DNA from 3 places in the Rhizobium sp. NZLR8 genome. Region 2 is predicted to be linked to each of the others. Evidence: predicted binding sites of a transcription regulator. Region 2 holds the regulator's gene; each other region holds the start of a gene.

Region 1 (6,637 bases), on a different contig from region 2:
TTGCCGGGGCAGCGACGAGCGCGCCTAAGATCTGATCCTCCCAAGACTTGACCGCGAATTTGGCAAGAATTTATCTCTCTTGCCTGTTTTGTGAGCTAAAGCTAGCTCAAACATTGGGCTTTGTCATTAGCTTTTTTTGCATTTTTGCTACACTCTAGTAAAATTTTTCTGTTGACAAGATTTTCGTTCAAGTCCTTATAAACACGCGCTTTTCGACGCCCTTCCATTTTGGGGCTGCGAACATGCGCTCCGGGGAGGTTGCCAACGTTCGTTGCGGGTTTCCTTCCTGCCGCGAAGCGGCTATGAACGCTCCCGACATCCACCACTGTCTTTCGATTCCGCTTACGGCGGGATCTCAACTGCTTCGGAATCCGCCATGCGTCTGTCCCGCTATTTCATGCCCATCCTCAAGGAAAACCCCAAGGAGGCGGAAATCGTCTCCCACCGGCTGATGTTGCGCGCCGGCATGATCCGCCAGCAGTCGCAGGGCATCTATTCCTGGCTGCCGCTCGGCAAACGCGTGCTCGACAAGGTCAACGCCATTATCCGCGACGAGCAGAACCGCGCCGGCGCCATCGAGCTTTCGATGCCGACCCTGCAGTCGGCCGAACTCTGGCAGGAGAGCGGCCGCTACGACGCCTACGGCAAGGAGATGCTGCGCATCAAGGACCGCCAGGATCGGCCGATGCTCTATGGCCCCACCAACGAGGAGATGGTGACGGATATTTTCCGCTCCTCCGTCAAGTCGTACAAGGACCTGCCGCTCAATCTCTATCACATCCAGCTGAAGTTCCGCGACGAGATCCGCCCGCGCTTCGGCACCATGCGCTCGCGCGAATTCATGATGAAGGATGCCTATTCCTTCGATCTGACGCGTGAAGCGGCGGAGCATTCCTACAACAAGATGTTCGCCGCCTACCTCAGAACCTTCGACCGGCTCGGCCTGCGCGCCATTCCGATGCGCGCCGATACCGGCCCGATCGGCGGCAAGCTCAGCCATGAATTCATTATCCTCGCCGACACCGGCGAATCCGAGGTGTTCTGCCACAAGGATTTCGTCGGCTTTGATACGCCCGACGAACGCACGGATTTCGACAGCGTCGAAGGCCTGCAGGCGATCTTCGACAAATGGACATCGCTCTATGCGGCGACCTCGGAAATGCATGACGAGGCGGCCTTCAACGCCGTTCCCGAAGGCGACCGCCTTTCGGCGCGCGGCATCGAGGTCGGCCATATCTTCTATTTCGGCACGAAATATTCCGAGCCGATGGGCGCGAAAGTGCAGGGACCCGACGGCAAGGAACATTTCGTTCACATGGGTTCCTACGGTATCGGCCCGACGCGCCTTGTTCCCGCCATCATCGAAGCCTCGCATGACGACAACGGAATCATCTGGCCGGCATTGGTGGCGCCCTTTGATGTCGTGGTGATCAACATGAAGGCAGGCGATCAGGCCTGCGACGATACCTGCGAGCTGATCTATGCCGCGCTGACCAAGGCCGGCAAGGATGTGCTCTACGACGATACCGACGACCGGGCCGGCACGAAATTCGCGACCGCCGACCTGATCGGTGTGCCCGTCCAGATCATCGCCGGCCCGCGCGCGGTCGCCAACGGCGAAGTCGAGGTGAAGGACCGCAAGACCGGCGCCCGCGAAACGATGACCATCGAAGCGGCGATCAACAGGTTCGTGGCTTAAGGAAACGGAGGCGAAATGGCAGAGGCAGCAGTGGACCGGAGTTCAAAATCCGGCTTGGGTCCGGCTGGCAAGCCATTTTCCACCTTCGAACGCCTCGTGGCGTGGCGCTATCTGCGCGCCCGCCGCAAGGAAGCCTTCATCTCGGTCATCGCCGGCTTTTCCTTCGTCGGCATCACGCTCGGCGTTGCGACGCTGATCATCGTCATGGCCGTGATGAACGGCTTCCGCACCGAGCTCGTCTCGCGCATCCTCGGCATTAACGGCCACATGATCGTCCAGCCGTCCGATGGTCCCTTCACCGATTATCCCGACCTCTCCAGCAGGCTGGCCGCCGTGCCCGGCGTCAAAATGGCGCTGCCCTTGGTAGAAGGCCAGGTGCTTGCCTCGGCCCAAGCTGGCGGCAGCACCGGTGCTTTGGTGCGCGGCGCCCGCGCCGAGGACTTGACCAAGCTGAAGACCATCTCCGACAACATCAAATCAGGCGACATGGTGGGTTATGCCTCCGGCCAAGGCGTGCTGATCGGCACCGGCATGGCCAACCAACTCGGCCTGAGCGTCGGCGACCTCATCACCCTGACCTCGCCGGATGGTGACATTACGCCGATGGGCGTCAGCCCGCGCGTCAAGTCCTACAAGATCTCCGGCCTCTTCGAGATCGGCATGTCGGAATATGATTCCTCGATCATCTTCATGCCGCTCGAGGAAGCGCAGCTTTATTTCAATGCCGAGGGACTGGTGCAGTCGATCGAGCTTTTCGTCGACCACCCCGACGATATCGACACTCTGAGGCCCAAGGTGGAGGAAGCGGCAGGCCGCCAGATCAACCTCACCGACTGGCGCCAGCGCAATCAGACCTTCTTTTCGGCGCTGCAGGTCGAGCGCAACGTCATGTTCATGATTCTGACGCTGATCGTGCTTGTCGCGGCGTTGAACATCATCTCCGGCCTCATCATGCTGGTGAAGGACAAGGGCAGCGATATCGCCATTCTGCGCACCATGGGCGCCAGCGCCGGCGCGATCATGCGCATCTTCTTCATGACCGGGGCGGCGATCGGTATCGTCGGCACCGTTGCCGGCGTTCTGCTCGGCGTCCTCGTCTGCGTCAACATCGAATCCATCCGCCAGTTTTTCTCCTGGATTTCGGGCACCGTGATCTTCAATCCGCAGGTCTATTTCCTCAGCCAGCTGCCGGCCGAGATGGATCTCAGCGAAACCATCTCGATCGTCGTCATGGCGCTGACGCTCTCCTTCATCGCGACCATCTTCCCGGCCTGGCGCGCCTCCAGGCTCGATCCGGTGCAGGCCCTGCGCTACGAATAAGGAATGCCGCCTTCATGAAACGCAACGTCGTTCTCAAGCTTACCGGCGTCGAGCGCCATTACGGGCAGGGCGATACGCTGCTCCCGATACTGAAGAGCGCGGATTTCTCGCTGTCGAAAGGCGAGATCGTCGCTCTCGTTGCTCCCTCCGGCACGGGCAAGTCGACCCTGCTGCATGTCGCCGGCCTCTTGGAACATCCCGATGGCGGTGAAGTCAGCATCAACGGCCATGCCTGCGACGGCCTGAGCGATGAGAAACGTACCGCGATCCGCCGCAGCGAGATCGGCTTCGTCTACCAATTCCACCACCTGTTGCCGGAATTTTCCGCACTCGAGAACATCATGATGCCGCAGCTGATCGCTGGGCTGTCCTGGAAGGAGGCCGGTGAGCGGGCGGGCCAGCTTCTCGATTATATGCGCATCGGCCATCGTGGCGCCCATCGCCCTGGCGAGCTTTCCGGCGGCGAGCAACAGCGCGTCGCGATCGCCCGCGCCGTCGCCAATGCGCCGAGCTTGCTTCTTGCCGACGAGCCGACCGGCAACCTCGACCCGGAAACGGCAAGTTACGTCTTCGATGCGCTGGAAGCGCTGGTGCGCCAGTCCGGCCTCGCGGCCCTCATCGCCACCCACAATCACGAGCTCGCCCGCCGCATGGATCGGCGCGTGACGATCGCGGATGGCAAGGTCGTCGATTTCTAGAGCATGTCGCCCGGACGTGTGCAGCGGTTCCGGGATAACGCTGCAAAATCTAACGCGGCGATTACGGGATGACCAGCCCGCCGCGATAATCGAGCATATAGGCCTTCTGGCCGTCTACCATGATGCATTCGTGGCCGCTGAACCGCTCGCAACCGCCTTCGCTGCGGTCGAGATAGCGGCCCGTTGGATGATCGAATTCCATCCCGCCGAGAAAGCGCCCCTGCCGATACATGGCTGAAAGTGCCGCTTTGATCACCGCCCCGGCGGTAGCGCCGTCGATGAGATCTGGTGCGACGATCCAACCGAAATAGTTCATCACCCACACGGGCTCGCCGGCAAACCACACCACCTCCTGTCCGGCGAAATCGGTGCCGCCGAAATAGCTGTCGAGATAGCGCCAGTCGCCGCGCTCATAGCCCATATCGTGGGCACCCGGCCGGCAGGGCGCGCGCGGCACGCCGCTGCCGCCATAGGTCGCAGCCTTCGCCTCCACGACGAATTCGTTCAGCATCGCAATGTCGAGCATGTCGTTCTCCTCTCGGCCGGATGCTGGCAAATATGCAGTGATCTGTAAAGAACAAAAAAAGAACATCAGCCGAGACAAGCGGGTCGTCTTGAGAGGAGGTCGGCCGTCTGGCGACCATGTCACGATCTACGGCAGATCGCGAAACAACATCGCTCCTCATCAGATCGCGTCCCGGACCTTACCGAATCGCAATGCGCATCCCGGGATTTTCTAACGCAAGAAAGAAGGAAAAGATTCCTGTTGACAACGGAACAAACATCGAACAAATTGAAAACATAACAAGTAAAGGAGAGCCAAATGACTGACATGATCCGTGATATCGCAGCATTCACCTCCATCGCAATGTTCGTTGCCAGCTTCTCGCTCATCGTCATGGCAATCTAAACTTTTCAGGGGACCGCATGGCAATCATGCGGTCCGGACGCGGGACTTCTTCTGGACATCTTCGCCCTCTATGCCGACAATGCGTCCGATTCATTCGGGTGATTGGGAAGGCATGGCATGGCGGATACGGCAAAGGGTTCAACGGCTGAGGTGACCGGCGGCACGCCGGGCTTCATCCACCTGAGGGTCCACTCCGCCTATTCGCTTCTCGAAGGCGCCTTGCCGCTGAAGAAGATCCTTTACAAGGCGACCGGCGACAGCCAGCCGGCGATCGCCATTACCGACACCAACAATCTGTTCGTCGCGCTGGAATTCTCCCAGAAAGCGATGGAGGAGGGCCTGCAGCCGATCATCGGCTGCCAGGTCTCGATCGACATGGAAGACGGGCTGGAAACGGAAAAGCGCGGCGGCCAGCAGGCCCTGATCAAGCTGCCGTCGATCGTTCTTCTCGCTGCCACCGATGCCGGTTACGAACGGCTCGTCGACCTCGTCAGCCGCGCCTATCTCGGCGGCGAAAGCAACCAGGCCATTCATATCAAGGCCTCCTGGCTGGAAGAGGCCGGCACAGAAGGGTTGATCGCCCTGACCGGCGCCCTGACCGGGCCTGTCGACGTGGCGATCAAGGAGGGCCATGCAGCCCAGGCGGAAGTCCGGCTGCTTGCGCTGAAGCGTCTCTTTGGCGACCGGCTCTATGTCGAGCTGCAGCGGCACGGTACCTACGACAAGCGCCATGAGCAGAGGATCGTCGGGCTTGCCTATCTCAACGACCTGCCGCTGGTTGCGACCAACGAGGCCTTCTTTCCGACACGCGACGATTACGACGCCCATGATGCGCTGATGGCGGTCGCCCACAATGCCATCGTCTCCGACGATAGCCGCTTTCGCCTGACCCCGGACCATTATCTGAAGAGCCGGGCCGAGATGGCCAAGCTCTTCGCCGATCTGCCGGAAGCGCTGGAAAACACCATCGAGATCGCCAAGCGTTGCTCCTTCGTGCTGAAGACGCGAAAGCCGATCCTGCCGCGCTTCACCGGTGCGACCGACGATCCCGAGGAGGCCGAACGCGCCGAGGCGAGCGAACTGCGCCGCCAGGCAGTCGAAGGGCTGGACATGCGGCTTTCGACGCTCGGCATGTCGCCGGGTTACGAGGAAAAGGAATATCGCGAGCGACTGGATTTTGAACTCAGCGTCATCGAGCGCATGCGTTTTCCCGGGTACTTCCTGATCGTTGCCGACTTCATCAAATGGGCCAAGCAGCAGGATATACCGGTCGGCCCGGGCCGCGGTTCGGGCGCAGGTTCCCTGGTCGCCTACGCGTTGACGATCACCGACGTCGATCCGCTGCGGTTTTCGCTGCTCTTCGAGCGCTTCCTCAATCCGGAACGCGTCTCGATGCCGGACTTCGACATCGACTTCTGCCAGGACCGCCGCGAAGAGGTGATCCGCTACGTCCAGGCCAAGTATGGCCGCGAGCAGGTGGCGCAGATCATCACCTTCGGTTCGCTGCAGGCGCGCGCCGCCCTTCGCGATGTCGGCCGCGTGCTGGAAATGCCTTACGGCCAGGTAGACAAGATCTGCAAACTCGTGCCGAACAATCCGGCCAATCCGACGCCGCTGTCCAAAGCGATCGAGGAGGAGCCGAAGCTGCAGGAGGAGGCGGCGAAGGAGCCGGTCGTCGCGCGCCTGCTCGACATTGCCCAGAAGATCGAGGGGCTTTACCGCCATGCCTCGACGCATGCCGCCGGCATCGTCATCGGCGACCGCCCGCTTTCCAAGCTGGTGCCGATGTATCGCGATCCGCGCTCCGACATGCCGGTCACCCAGTTCAACATGAAATGGGTAGAGCAGGCCGGCCTGGTCAAATTCGACTTTCTTGGCCTGAAGACGCTGACGGTGCTGAAGGTCGCGGTCGATTTTGTCGCCAAGCTCGGCGTCAAGGTCGATCTCGCGGCGATCCCTCTCGACGACAAGAAGACCTACGAGATGCTGTCGCGCGGCGAGACGGTCGGC
Region 2 (6,637 bases):
TTCAAGATCGCAAGCTCTTTTTCACGCGCGACACGCTGATGCTCGAACGTCTCTGTTGCGCGCAGGCCGTAATCGCCATGAATGCAATGATAACCGAAATAGGAAAGGAAGGCGACCGTCATGGCCGGAATGACGAAGCGGCCGAACTTTCTCTTCTTATGATGCTTTGTCCACATACACGCATGCTCTTGAACGCATTACCAATTCGTTCAGCATAACGCGCAGAGATTAACCGTTCATTGACCGTAAAGACGGGCAACAAAAAACCCGCGCCGGAGAGGCGCGGGCTCAAGCCGTTTGAAAATCAGATTCGATCAGGCGCGGATGATCGAGCGGCCGGCATACTGAGCCTGCGGGCCCAGGCCCTCCTCGATGCGGATCAGCTGGTTGTACTTGGCGAGGCGGTCGGAACGCGACAGTGAGCCGGTCTTGATCTGGCCGCAGTTGGTGGCGACCGCGAGGTCGGCGATGGTCGAATCTTCGGTTTCGCCGGAGCGGTGGGACATGACGGCGGTATAGGCTGCCTTGTGCGCCGTGTTGACGGCGTCGAGCGTTTCCGTCAGCGAGCCGATCTGGTTGACCTTGACGAGGATCGAATTGGCGACGCCCATGCGAATGCCGTCGCGAAGACGAGCGGAGTTGGTGACGAAGAGATCGTCGCCGACGAGCTGGGTCTTCTTGCCGGCCAAGTCGGTCAGCGTCTTCCAGCCGTCCCAGTCGTCTTCGGCCATGCCGTCCTCGATCGAGATGATCGGGTACTTAGCAGCGAGTTCGGCCAGATATTCGGCCATGGCGCCCGATTCGAGCGTGCGGCCCTCGCCTTCAAGAACGTACTTGCCGTCCTTGAAGAATTCCGTCGAGGCGCAGTCAAGGCCGAGGCACATGTCGTCGCCCGGTGTATAGCCGGCTTTCTCGATCGACTTCATGATGAAGTCGAGAGCCTCGGGCGCGCTCTTCAGGCCGGGTGCAAAACCGCCTTCGTCGCCGACATTGGTGTTGTGGCCCTGCGCGGCCAGTTCCTTGCGGAGCGTATGGAAGACTTCCGAACCCATGCGTACGGCTTCAGCGATCGTATCGGCGCCGACCGGCAGGATCATGAATTCCTGGAAATCGATAGGATTGTCGGCATGGGCGCCGCCGTTGATGATGTTCATCATCGGAACCGGAAGCAGGCACGCGGACGCGCCGCCGACATAACGGTAGAGCGGCAGGCCGGAGGCCTGGGCGGCAGCCTTGGCGACGGCCAGCGATACGCCGAGAATGGCGTTGGCGCCGAGGCGCGACTTGTTCGGCGTGCCGTCGAGCTCGATCATGATGTTGTCGATCTGGATCTGGTTTTCGGCATCGATGCCGCCGATCGCGTCGAAGATCTCGGTGTTGGCGGCATCGACCGCCTTTTGCACACCCTTGCCGAGGTAGCGCTTGCCGCCGTCGCGCAGCTCGACCGCCTCATGCGCGCCGGTCGAAGCGCCCGAGGGAACGGCCGCGCGGCCCATGCTGCCGTCTTCGAGATAGACATCAACTTCGACGGTGGGGTTGCCACGGCTATCGAGAATCTCGCGGGCGATGATATCGGTGATTGCAGTCATGGGTTCTTCCTGCTCGGTGGGTGATCAATCGTTCGAAGCCTGTCATAATCGAAGGCGTGCAAATTACAATGGCGCATTGCGACACCCTCGACCTGCATGTCTGAACGTCGCTATAGCACGAACATGTCAGGCTTTTGACTGTCAGCCCTTGGCGACAGCATCGAAGGCGAGCAGCTTTTCCAAAAGCCGCGGCATGTCTTTGAGATAGACCATGTTCGGGCCGTCGGACGGTGCGTTGTCGGGGTCCTGATGGGTTTCGACGAACACGCCGGCGATACCGGTCGCCACCGCTGCGCGCGCCAGCGTTTCCACAAATTCCCGCTGACCACCGGAGGAATCGCCCTGCCCGCCCGGCTGCGCCACGGAATGCGTTGCATCGAAAACAACCGGCGCGCCCATCGACGCCATGATCGGCAGCGAGCGCATGTCGGAGACCAAAGTGTTATAACCGAAGGAGGCGCCGCGTTCGCACAGCAGCACGTTCGGATTGCCGCTGGCATTGAGCTTCTTCAGGACGTTTTTCATATCCCAGGGAGCGAGGAACTGGCCCTTCTTGACATTGACGGCGCGGCCGGTCTCGGCGGCGGCGATCAGAAGGTCGGTCTGGCGGCAGAGGAAAGCCGGGATCTGCAGGACATCGACCACTTTTGCCACCGCGGCGCATTGCTCGGCGGTGTGGACGTCGGTCAGGACGGGAAAACCGAACTCCTTCTTCAGGTCGGCGAAGATCTGCATGCCCTTTTCAAGCCCGATGCCGCGTTCGGCAGAGAGCGAGGTGCGGTTTGCCTTGTCGAAGGAGCTCTTGTAGACGAGACCGATGCCGAGTTTGGCGCAAAGCTCCTTCAGTGTGCCGGCAACCATGAAGGCGTGGTCGCGGCTCTCCATCTGGCAAGGGCCGGCAATCAGCGACAGGCGGCCGGTATTGGAAAATGTGACCTGGCCTGCGCCCTCGCCGATCCTGACTTCGGAATTCGTATCAGTGCTCATCGTGTTTCCTCGAAGGCGAAGAGCGTGCCCTGCCCGGGCGCGGGCTTCACCAGAATGCGATTGTTCTTGCGCGTGTAGGTCACTCCGTTAGCAGCCAAATGCGCTTCTGTCACGGCAAGATCGGTGACGGCAAAGAGGATAGCCCGGCCGCGCAGGCCGCGGTCGGCGGATGCGACGGCGATCTCGAAATAGGCCTCCAGCCCTTCCGGCGTCATCAGGCTGATTTTCGCATTCGGCGCCGCGATATTAACGCCGAAACCGGTTTTCTCGACGGCCGATTGCGCCGTTGCAAGGCTGACGAAGGCGGCGAATGCAGAGGGGTCCGGCGCGCAAAGCGCGATCTCGGCAATGCCGGTGACGCCATTGGCATGCGTCTCTAGCGCACCGCGATCGGCCGGCAGAGGATTGATGCGCTCAACACAGAAGAGGAAGAAATCCGGCGCGCGCAACTCAGCGGCAAAGGCCAGCTTGAAGCCGGCCATGGTCTCGGAACCGTCCGGCATTTTCATCGGCCGGCTGAACTGCAGCATGTCGCCGGCGCTCGATCCGCTGCCGACGAAGCTCCGATGAGCGCGGCCGGCATCCCCGGTGCCGAACGCCACCGCCGAAAGCCCCTCCTCGCCACAGCGGAAGCGGAAGGCCCGATTGCGGGCGGTGAAGACATTGCCTTGCCGCGCCGATGCCTCGCTCTCCTCGCGGCTGGCGATACCGAGCGGCTCCAGATAGGTCTTGTCGGCAAAGAAGACGCAGGCATTCTCCGTTCCGAAGGGATGGCGGGCATCGGCGGCAACGGTGAAGCCAAGCTTGCCGAGCCTTTCGCGCGCCAGGTCGATATTGACAACGGGCAGCACGACATGATCCAGCGGGTGCGGTTTGGCCGAGTGCTCGTTCATGATATCCCTCCCTGAAACGCCAAGAGGGTGCGACAGCGCCACCTTCAATGCAAGACATGTGCGCCAATCCGGCGAATGAAAATAAAAAACTCAACGAGTTGGCGGCAAGTTTTACGGAAATTTAGCTACTTGCGGAACACATATGGAACATATAGTGTTCTGTTCTGGATTTGTTTCAATCAAGGGGTCACACGTCGATGCTCACGCGCAAACAACAGGAGCTCCTGCTTTTCATTCATGAGCGCATGAAGGAATCCGGCATTCCGCCCTCTTTCGACGAAATGAAGGATGCCCTGGATCTGGCCTCGAAATCCGGCATTCATCGTTTGATCACAGCGCTTGAAGAGCGTGGCTTCATTCGCCGCCTACCGAACCGCGCCCGGGCGCTCGAGGTCATCAAGCTTCCGGAGGCCTACAGCCCGAGCATCCAGCCCCGGCGCGGCTTTTCGCCAAGCGTCATCGAGGGCAGCCTCGGCAAGCCGCAGCCGGTCGCCGCCCCCGCTCCTGCAAAACCGGTCGCCGATAACGGCAACTCCGTCTCCGTGCCGGTCATGGGCCGGATCGCTGCCGGCGTTCCGATCTCGGCGATCCAGAATAACACCCACGACATCGTCGTTCCCGCAGACATGCTCGGCTCCGGCGAACATTATGCGCTGGAGGTCAAGGGCGATTCGATGATCGACGCCGGCATCTTCGACGGCGACACGGTAATCATCCGCAACGGCAGCACCGCAAGTCCCGGCGACATTGTCGTTGCCCTGGTCGATGACGAAGAAGCGACGCTCAAACGTTTCCGCCGCAAGGGCGCCTCGATCGCGCTGGAGGCTGCCAATCCGGCTTATGAGACCCGGATTTTCGGGCCGGACCGCGTCAAGGTGCAGGGCAAGCTCGTCGGCCTCATTCGCCGCTATCACTGACATTGGAGAGGCCGGATTCGGCAAAACTGTTGCTGCGCCAGTCATAGGCGCGATGGCGCTTCCATGGGCGCGACAGGGTTTCGAATGCGGTCACGACCTCCAGGCCGGCATCGGCGAAGCGCAGCTCGACGGAGCCAGTCCTGCGCAGCGTCTCACCGGTAAAGAGCGTCGCTCCTGATCGGCAGCTGTTGAACCGCAGGCGGACCGACGTCACGACGATATCCGCCGCGTCGCAAGCCGGACCGAGATAGGCAGCGTTGTCGATGACGGCAACCACATGACCATTGCCGAGCCTTGATGTGCACCAGGCCTTTTTGACGCAGGAAAAGCGGTTTGCTTCACCACCGGCGACAGCCGCCCGCATCGCCGCCCTCGCTTCATTCTGCTGATCGCGGGAAAGCCTGACGCGGCGGTCGTCTCCCTCCGGCGGGACAGCGGGACCATCCAGCATTTTCGGCGGGAAATGCGTCGGCAGGACAAGTGCTCTCTGCCACTGATCGAAGATGAAATCCGGCGGGTTTTCGCGGTTGGAAGCGATTGCCGCAGCCGCGACCACTGCGACGAGACTGCCATCCTCCGAAATCACCAGATCCGGCGCCCGGGGAAGCGGCAGAAGCAGCACGCCGAGCGTAGAGACGGCGATAATCGATGTGCCGATATGGCGCAGCCGGGTGCGCAGCAGCGTCAGCAGCAGAAAGCCGGCCACGGCGACAGCGAAATACCAAGCCGGCAAGCGGCCGATGCCGATATCACCGCCCCAACCGGACACCGTTTTGGCGACCGCAATCACCAGGTCGAGGCCGAGGCCGACCACCTTCCAGAGCGGAACGTCCAGACCGAACGGCATGAGCAACATCGCCAGCAGCCCGGCCGGCATGACGATGAAGGAGATGATCGGCATCGTCGCGAGATTTGCCGGCAGCCCGTAAGCGGTCAGGCGATGAAAATGTTCGATCGAAAACAGCGCCGTGGAAAAACCGCCGATCAGCGAGGTCAGGAAGACGCCGCCGAAGAAGCCGGCGACGGCAACGACCGGTCGGAAGACCGGCAGTTTCAGCAAGGCGTTTTCGCGGACGCGCCGGTCCTTCCACAGTTGATAACCCGATACGAGTGCCAATGTCGCGGCAAAGGACATCTGGAAGCTCGGGCCCAAGACTTCGGACGGCGAAATGGCGATGATGACGAGCGCCGAGAGAACGACATTGCGCAGGCTGATCGACGGCCGGTCGAAGAAGACGGCGACCAGCATGATCGCCATCATGATGAAGGCACGTTCGGCCGAGACCCCGAAGCCGGAAATCAGGTAGTAGGCGGTGACGGCGCTGAGCGCGCCGGCGGCGGCGATCTTCTTTGTCGGATAGGCCTGAGCGACGCCCGGAAAAAGGCTGAGCAGCATCCGGAAGCCGACGAAGAAGATGCCGGCCGACAGCGCCATGTTGAGGCCGGAGATCGCGACAATATGAGCAAGGCCGGACTGGCGCAGCGCCTCCGTCGTCGCATTCGAGATGGCGCGTCGCTCGTCGGTCACCAAAGCAGCGGCAAAAGCGCCGGTGTCGCCGGGCAGGATCGATCGTATGCGGTCGCCAATGCTACTGCGCAGGCGGTAAAGCCATTCCAGCAGAGCTGCCGATGTCGATCTGGCAGCCTGCGGACCCGCCTCCAGATCCTTCTCTGGCGCACCGTAGAAGAAGCCGTTGGCGCCGATGCCATCGAAATAGGCACCGAAGGAGAAGTCGTTGAGCTCGGGAAGTGCGGGGCCTGCCGGCGGCGTCAGTCGTGCCCTGCCGGTGATGAGGTCGCCGATGTCGAAAGGCATGTCGGCGCCGCGGACGATCGCGGTTATGCGTCCCGGCGGCCGCTTCAACTCCGGCGCCTCCGTGCCGGTGACGGCAAGAATGTAGCGCCAGCGCCCACGGCCGTCGCCTTCTCGCCGCTCGACTCGGCCGGTCACTGTCGTCGTCACCGAGGAATCGAGGATCACCGTCGAAGCCCGCCAGCTCTCGAATTGTGCGCAGAGCATGCCGCCGGCCACGAGTGCAGGCGCCAGCAGCGTCGCCCGCAATGCCGCCCGGCTGCGGCCGACGATGAGAACCGCGATCGTCAGCACCAACAGAGAGAGCAGCGATGCAACAAGCGGAAATTCGGATGCCGCAACAAACCAGAAGGCCGCCCCGGCGCCGAGAAACACCGGCGAAAAAAGCAGCAAGCGGCCATGATCCGCCTCCTCGCCCAGCATGCGCATGCCGGCGCC
Region 3 (6,637 bases), on a different contig from region 2:
GTTGCTCGATCCCTGTCACGACAATCCGGAGGAGCATCTTGAATTCGACGCCACCGGCAATGTACGACCACGCAAGCGTCACGGGGTCTCGAGTGCAATCGGGGCGACGTCGATCGACGTCTATGCGCTACGGCGAAAGGGTTTGGTCGAGAAGCGTTTCATGGTCCTCACAGACCTTGCGGCGGTTTTTGACGAGCTCAATCAACATGTCGCAATGCGCAATTTGCTTCAAGCCGAAGCGAGCTCGCAGGAGTTACTTGCTCGAAATCTGAAGCTGATCGGCGGATGTATGGCGAAACTATTCGCCATGTTTAGCAAAAAATCGGAATATCTCGCAGCAAAACGAGATTGGATCCGCAATGGGGATGCAATGGGACAGTTCGCAGCGCTTCGTGCTTTCAAGATCGAGCCGCTGGAACTGCTGACGCTCGCTGCGTGACATGAAGTCGAGAGCTTGCGCGATTAGTCACGATCTGCCTTGCGATGTCGAGCACAATGTAAGATAGAATATCCGACAATCCACGTGGTAATCGGGGCAGGAAATGGCAGGAGATCTCGACGCTCTCAACTTTCCCTATATTCGAATTCGAGATCCCGAGTGGCTGAAAAAGACGCTGCTTGTCTTTCCCCACGTCGTTCGCATTTCACCTTCCCAAGATGCGCCACACGACGATCCGGCTATTCGGGCCTTTTGCGACGCCCAAGGCCGCCGCGGACCGCTCCTGCGTGATCTCGACCTTGATGACGCAAACATCTGGGACGATCAATATCGACTTCAACAGCGCATCAGCGCGAAGCTTGACGAACCCCACTCGACATTGAAGAAGCTTTTCGACCGCGCCGCGACTGAAGGAGATGAAAAGCTTGTCCGAGAATCGGCGTCGCTCTGGAATGACCGGCTGGCGAGCCGCACCTTTCAAATGCACGGCCAGAAGATTCTCCCGGATCTTTTGGCCTTCCTCCAAGAGCACGGTCTTGCGTGGGAGCCCAACTATTCGGACGGACGGGGCTATTTCGAGATGCACCCCCTGCTCGGGCAAGCAGTCATGGCGGCGCTTGCATTTGCAGCTGCCGAGAGCCAGGGACTTCAACTCGTCACCGAGTTTCCGGCGATCTATGGTCGCACCGTTGACTGCGAAAAGGATGACATCATCGAGGCGTGTCTTGCGGGTGTCGCGCCTGAGCCTGCGAGGGGCCATACGACGCAAGACGGCGCCCATCAGGTCGCGAGAGTCATTGTTTATCAGCGAGCCGATACGCGTGCCTTGACACCAGACCGCCTCGCGGCGCTCAGCCAGGAATGGGAGGCGATCGCCGATTTCAAAGCGGCGCTGGAGAGCATGGCAAAGGACATCCCGTCGAATATCTCAGATCCGAAAGCCCTTCAAGCGCACCTCGGTGAACGCGCAGACCGCGCTATGCGCGAGTGGAAGAGTGGAAAGGCCAACCTCAGCGCCTACGTCAGAGCGCTTTTTGGCGAGGGAAGTGTCGACGAATTGAAGGATGGCTTAGCCAAAGTCGCAGAGAGTGTTTTCGCAGAACCCGTTGCGGGGGCACTTGCGGGAGGGCTGACCACTCAAAGCCTCTATGGCGCTGGCGCCGGCTTGGCCATCGGGCTTTGTGTTCAGTCGGTCAAGGGCGCGGTCGGCGTGCGAAAACGCGGTCGTGAGCATCGCCTGAGGTACCTGACGCTGATGGAGAATGCTGGCGTAAGCTATCAGATTTCTCGATAATCCGCGGCGGCGGATCGATCGTTAAGGTGCGTCAACGGCACTTCAGACAATCACGTCGTTGCTCTTCCGTTACTCGTATGGGTAACTGCACCTTCAGGTGGAGGCGAATGAATGAAGACTTGGCCAGCCGGCTTGACGCGAGCACCGCTTACGTCGCTATTCAGCGATATCGACGTAAGCCTCAAACTCGAAGCCATATTGGATGAGGGCGCGGTCGGGCAACAGAACTCCGCAGATCTTCCGTTCCACGCCCAGACCCAAAATCAGAGCAACTGGTGCTGGTCTGCAGTCGCGACATCAATCGGATTGTTTTACGGGACTGGAAACTGGACACAGTGTGGAGTTGCTACAGAGCAAGTAAACAGCATAATCAACCCTGGCAACATTGCCGAATGCTGTCTTGCTCCTATTACTTGCAATGTTTACGGCTATGTCTATTTTTCGCTCAAGCAGGTGAGATCTTTAGACTACTGGTCTCCCACAAGGCCGACGCCTGTTGAGCTTTACGAGCGTCTTTTCCATCGGAAGGAGCCGGTATGCTTACGGATTAGATGGAATGGAGGCGGCAACGCCGCGCATTTTACGACGATAAAGGCATGCACAGATCCATCCGACAATGGACCTTTTATCGTGTCAACTTCCGACACTCTTGAAGGTTTTTCTGGCACCACGCTGCCCTACGACGAATTCCCGAGAAACTATCACGGTGGCGGTGAATGGACTGATACGTTTTTTACAAGCGGTCGCTTTGGATCGGCTATTACGTTCGGCTCGTCGGAATTCACAACGATTGACATGAATGACAATGGATACTGCGTGAGCTTAGGATCTCGTGGTGGGAGCCTATTTTGTGCAGTTGGTAAAGTAGATTTCTCCGCAAGATCCATCAAATGGATTGAAGCAGCCATGGGAAATGCAAGCCAACAACATGCAAGCATTGGAATTGATAATTCCGGTAATTGTTTGGCTGTATATTCAAGCAGTGATCGGTTGTACTTACGATCAGGACAACTAGACGCGAATACAGCGCAAATTTCTTGGGCGCCGGAGAGGAGTTATGCTGCGGGGGCGTGCAATTCAATTGCAATGTTGAATTATGGCGTTTGTTTAGAGGCCCATGTAAACCAAGAAAAACTATATACTAGCCTTGGTTGGCTACTAGGTGATGGTGGCGTTGAATTTAGCGAGCCCCAACCCTTCGGTAACGGTGAAAAGGTATCGATTTCCGCAGCGGGCGAGATTTGCGTTGAATTGCATTCCGGTGTCGGGAGCGACGCAGGAAGACTCTACTGTACTCCGGGTAAGATTGACGTCTTTAACTCAAAAATCAAATGGGGAATAAGTGAAGATTTGGGAATTGGGGAACTCGGAGATATATCTCTGAATTCCATTGGGCAATGCTTCATGTCTTTCCTTGATAAGGGATCGATTTTTTCGCGCAGCGGGCAGCTGAACGCTGAAGCAGCCAAAATAGAGTGGTTTCCAAGGGTTGAACTCGCGAAGGGTGAAAGTTCAGGAACATCGCTTGACAGTCTCGGACGGTGTATTCAGACACACATTGATGGAACTTTCCTGTATTACATCGTTGGTAGACAATAATTGGAGGCGGGGTAATGATTATTTTTCCGGATCCGCCACGATTTAGCGAACAACATATTGGCCGGCGCTTAGCTCAGATAGCAAGCAGCTCCCTTTCTGGCGTCAGCGGACAATTAGCCGGAGTTGATGTAGCAAGGCTTTCATTCACTGCACCACACCAAATTTGGTCCAGCAATCTGAACGCTATTCTCGCCAATCGGCTTTTGGCGAATGCGCTACTCATCTCTTGGAGATATCTTTTATGCGATGGAGAATTGGGAGTTGGAGAGTTTGAAGTAATTCCCAATTCTCAGGATCCCTCAATGCCATTTGTCGCCCTACACGCGGGGTCGGCATCGAAACTCACTATTGAAGCTATCAGTTTCGCCGAATCGCTTCCTGAAATTACAAGTGAGACGTACGAAGCCAGATTTTTGATCGTCCCAGCAGTCGGTTTCACGGCACTCTGGCTGCACGCAGCTAATACCGACATTATAATACCAGTGACGGGGGGTGGAGATGATCTGTCCTCGGAACGAGTTTTCACCGAGATTGAAGTGACGCGTGCGCTCATTCCAAGGGCAATTGCTGCCAACTCTATTGTCGGAGTAGGGCCAAGACCCTGATGATGTCTTCGGTAGGAAACGGATGATTGGATACGCGCCGACAGCAATTCGGCTGCCACGATAAATTCCGTAGGAGTACGATTTTCGGAAAGCTGCACAGCGATATGATCCCTTTGAAGTGAACTGCATCGGAATATGATTTTTCGTCGAACGTCCTCCTGCGGGAGACCTTTCCGTTTTCGGCGCCTTGTTCGCGCTACAGGTTGAGATCGAGTTGCGGCTGCCCCTCGGTCGGGGCGCTGGCCTGATTGTTGGTCAGCGATGATAGCGTCACGCCCAACAGACGCACGGGCCGTTTGAAGGGATACACGGTTGCCAGAAGTCCGGATGCCGCAGCGAAAACATCCGCCATGTTGGCAAACGGCACCGTGCCAGTTCGACTGCGCGTCGCCTGGGTGAAGTCCGAGTATTTGATCTTTACGGTCACCGTCTTGCCGCCGATGCCCTGTGCCTCGCAATAGCGCCAGACCTTCTCCGCAAGCGGCTTCAGCTCCGCCGTCGCGCGTTCGAGACCGTCGATATCCTTCGCAAATGTGTCTTCCGCGCCTACCGATTTGCGGATGCGGTCGGGTCTGACCTGGCGCTCGTCAATGCCACGGGCGATGCCATAGAAATACGGACCTGACTTGCCGAAGTGCTCCTGCAGGAAGGTGAGCGTCTTCGATTTCAGATCGAGCCCGGTTTCGATCCCGTATTTGCGCATGCGCTCGGCGGTCGCCGGCCCGACGCCGTGGAATTTCTTGACTGGCAGGGTTTCGACAAAGCCTGGCCCATTCTTCGGGGTGATGACGGCCTGGCCGTTGGGTTTGTTCAGGTCACTGGCCATTTTGGCGAGAAACTTGTTGTAGGAAATGCCGGCGGAGGCGTTGAGCCCGCTGACCTGCTTGATCTTCGCGCGGATCTCCAGGGCAATCTCGGTGGCAATTTCCATGCCTTTCAGATTCTCGGTGACATCGAGGTAGGCCTCGTCCAGCGACAGCGGCTCGATCAGCGGCGTGTACTCGGCGAAGATTTCACGGATTTGCTGGGAAACCGCCTTATAGACGTCGAAGCGCGGCGGCACGAAAATCAGGTCTGGACATTTCCGTTTTGCGGTGACCGACGGCATGGCCGAATGGACACCAAAGGCCCGCGCCTCATAGCTTGCGGCAGCCACCACACCGCGTGCCGCCGATCCGCCGACGGCGAGCGGCTTGCCGCGGAGTTCCGGATTGTCGCGCTGTTCGACCGACGCGTAAAATGCATCCATGTCGACGTGGACGATTTTCCGGATTGGGATGTTGCTCATGTCGTTCATGGCGGCTTTTACAAGAAGGGCTGCAGGTTCGGTGTCTCCGGTTGAAGGTTTTACACCGAAACAAAGAGAGAACATAGCAGTCTTCGCCGCGATATCAACAATCGGAGTTACCGGGTCCTGAATGCGGTGAAACTACTGGCCTGCCGAGGCGTTCTGTTCCTGTGACAATATCAGCAGGAGAACAGTCCCATGATCGCAAGCGCGGACCGTCGGTGAAACTCGCCACCTACAATGTCAACGGCATCAACGGCCGTCTCGACGTGCTGCTGCGCTGGCTCGCTGAGGCGGCGCCAGATGTCGTGTGCCTGCAGGAACTGAAAGCTCCGGACAACAAGTTTCCGCGTCGAGAACTCGAGCGCGCCGGCTACGGCGCGATCTGGCATGGCCAGAAATCCTGGAATGGAGTGGCGATTCTAGCGCGTGGACAGGATCCGCTCGGAACGCGGCGCGGCCTGCCCGGCGATCCGGATGACACGCATAGCCGATACATCGAGGCGGCCATCGACGGAATGATCATCGGTTGCCTCTATCTACCCAATGGCAATCCTGCTCCCGGGCCGAAGTTCGACTACAAGCTGCGCTGGTTCCAACGGCTGCACGACTATGCGGCGGAACTTCTCGAGTTGGACATCCCTGTCGCTCTCGTTGGCGACTTCAATGTCATGCCGACCGACCTCGACGTCTACAAACCTGAACGGTGGCGGGACGATGCGCTGTTCCGACCGGAGGTGAAAGCAGCTTACGCCGCGCTCGTTGAGCAGGGCTGGACGGACGCGGTGCGGCACCTTCATCCCGATGAGCGGATCTACACATTCTGGAAGTATTTTCGAAACGCCTTTGCCCGCGACGCGGGGCTGCGGATCGATCACTTCCTGCTAAGCCCCGCACTTGCCGACAATCTCAAGCGGGCCAAAGTCGACAAGTCGGTCAGAGGCTGGGATCACACAAGCGACCATGCGCCGGTGTGGATCGAGTTGCATTAGACCGGTCCAGGCTCAGAAAAGGCTCGGCTGGCGACCGGTTCTCCGGCCTTTGTTACGATCGTCGAGCCGTAAGGCTCCCGGGATGTTGCGATCAGCGCATCGTTGGGGAGAGGACGGGCAAGCGCCTTGGCCTCATCCCACGGCGCACGCATCCAGATATCGGTTTCTTCTTTGGTCAGAAGCAGGACCGGCATGGCTTTCCCGTGGATGGGCTTCACAAGGTCATTCGCATCCGTCGTCAGGAAACCATAGAGATCATCGGTCGTCAGGCCGTCCTTGACCTTCCGCACGCTCGTCCATTGCGGCACATGGACGCCCGCAAAGAACATCAGCGGCTTGCTTTCATCGCGCGCGAACCAGGCGTTTGGAGTCCTGCCGCCCTCTTCCTTGCTGGCTGGATCGAGTTCCGCGAAACTGGTC

What was found. The regulator LexA, encoded in region 2, represses DNA repair genes until DNA is damaged. The targets are predictions, from matches to a motif close to TGTTCNNNNTGTGTTCNG.
Region 1: the regulator LexA is predicted to act here: its motif matches at 4,291-4,308, upstream of HJB89_RS10330 (DUF5680 domain-containing protein).
Region 3: the regulator LexA is predicted to act here: its motif matches at 5,291-5,308, upstream of dinB (DNA polymerase IV).

The regions. Positions count from the first base shown of each region.
Region 1 is NZ_JABDVY010000003.1:577,534-584,170, forward strand. It holds gene proS (proline--tRNA ligase) at 377-1,699, shown strand; gene HJB89_RS10320 (lipoprotein-releasing ABC transporter permease subunit) at 1,715-3,019, shown strand; gene HJB89_RS10325 (ABC transporter ATP-binding protein) at 3,034-3,717, shown strand; gene HJB89_RS10330 (DUF5680 domain-containing protein) at 3,779-4,243, opposite strand; gene dnaE (DNA polymerase III subunit alpha) at 4,745-6,637, shown strand, end outside.
Region 2 is NZ_JABDVY010000007.1:213,653-220,289, reverse strand. It holds gene HJB89_RS17925 (septum formation initiator family protein) at 1-176, opposite strand, end outside; gene eno (phosphopyruvate hydratase) at 315-1,589, opposite strand; gene kdsA (3-deoxy-8-phosphooctulonate synthase) at 1,731-2,576, opposite strand; gene HJB89_RS17910 (VOC family protein) at 2,573-3,469, opposite strand; gene lexA (transcriptional repressor LexA) at 3,667-4,386, shown strand; gene HJB89_RS17900 (ComEC/Rec2 family competence protein) at 4,367-6,637, opposite strand, start outside.
Region 3 is NZ_JABDVY010000010.1:482-7,118, reverse strand. It holds gene HJB89_RS21050 (hypothetical protein) at 1-439, shown strand, start outside; gene HJB89_RS21045 (hypothetical protein) at 543-1,733, shown strand; gene HJB89_RS21040 (papain-like cysteine protease family protein) at 1,845-3,332, shown strand; gene HJB89_RS21035 (hypothetical protein) at 3,347-3,937, shown strand; gene dinB (DNA polymerase IV) at 4,134-5,234, opposite strand; gene xth (exodeoxyribonuclease III) at 5,447-6,217, shown strand; gene HJB89_RS21020 (SOS response-associated peptidase family protein) at 6,214-6,637, opposite strand, start outside.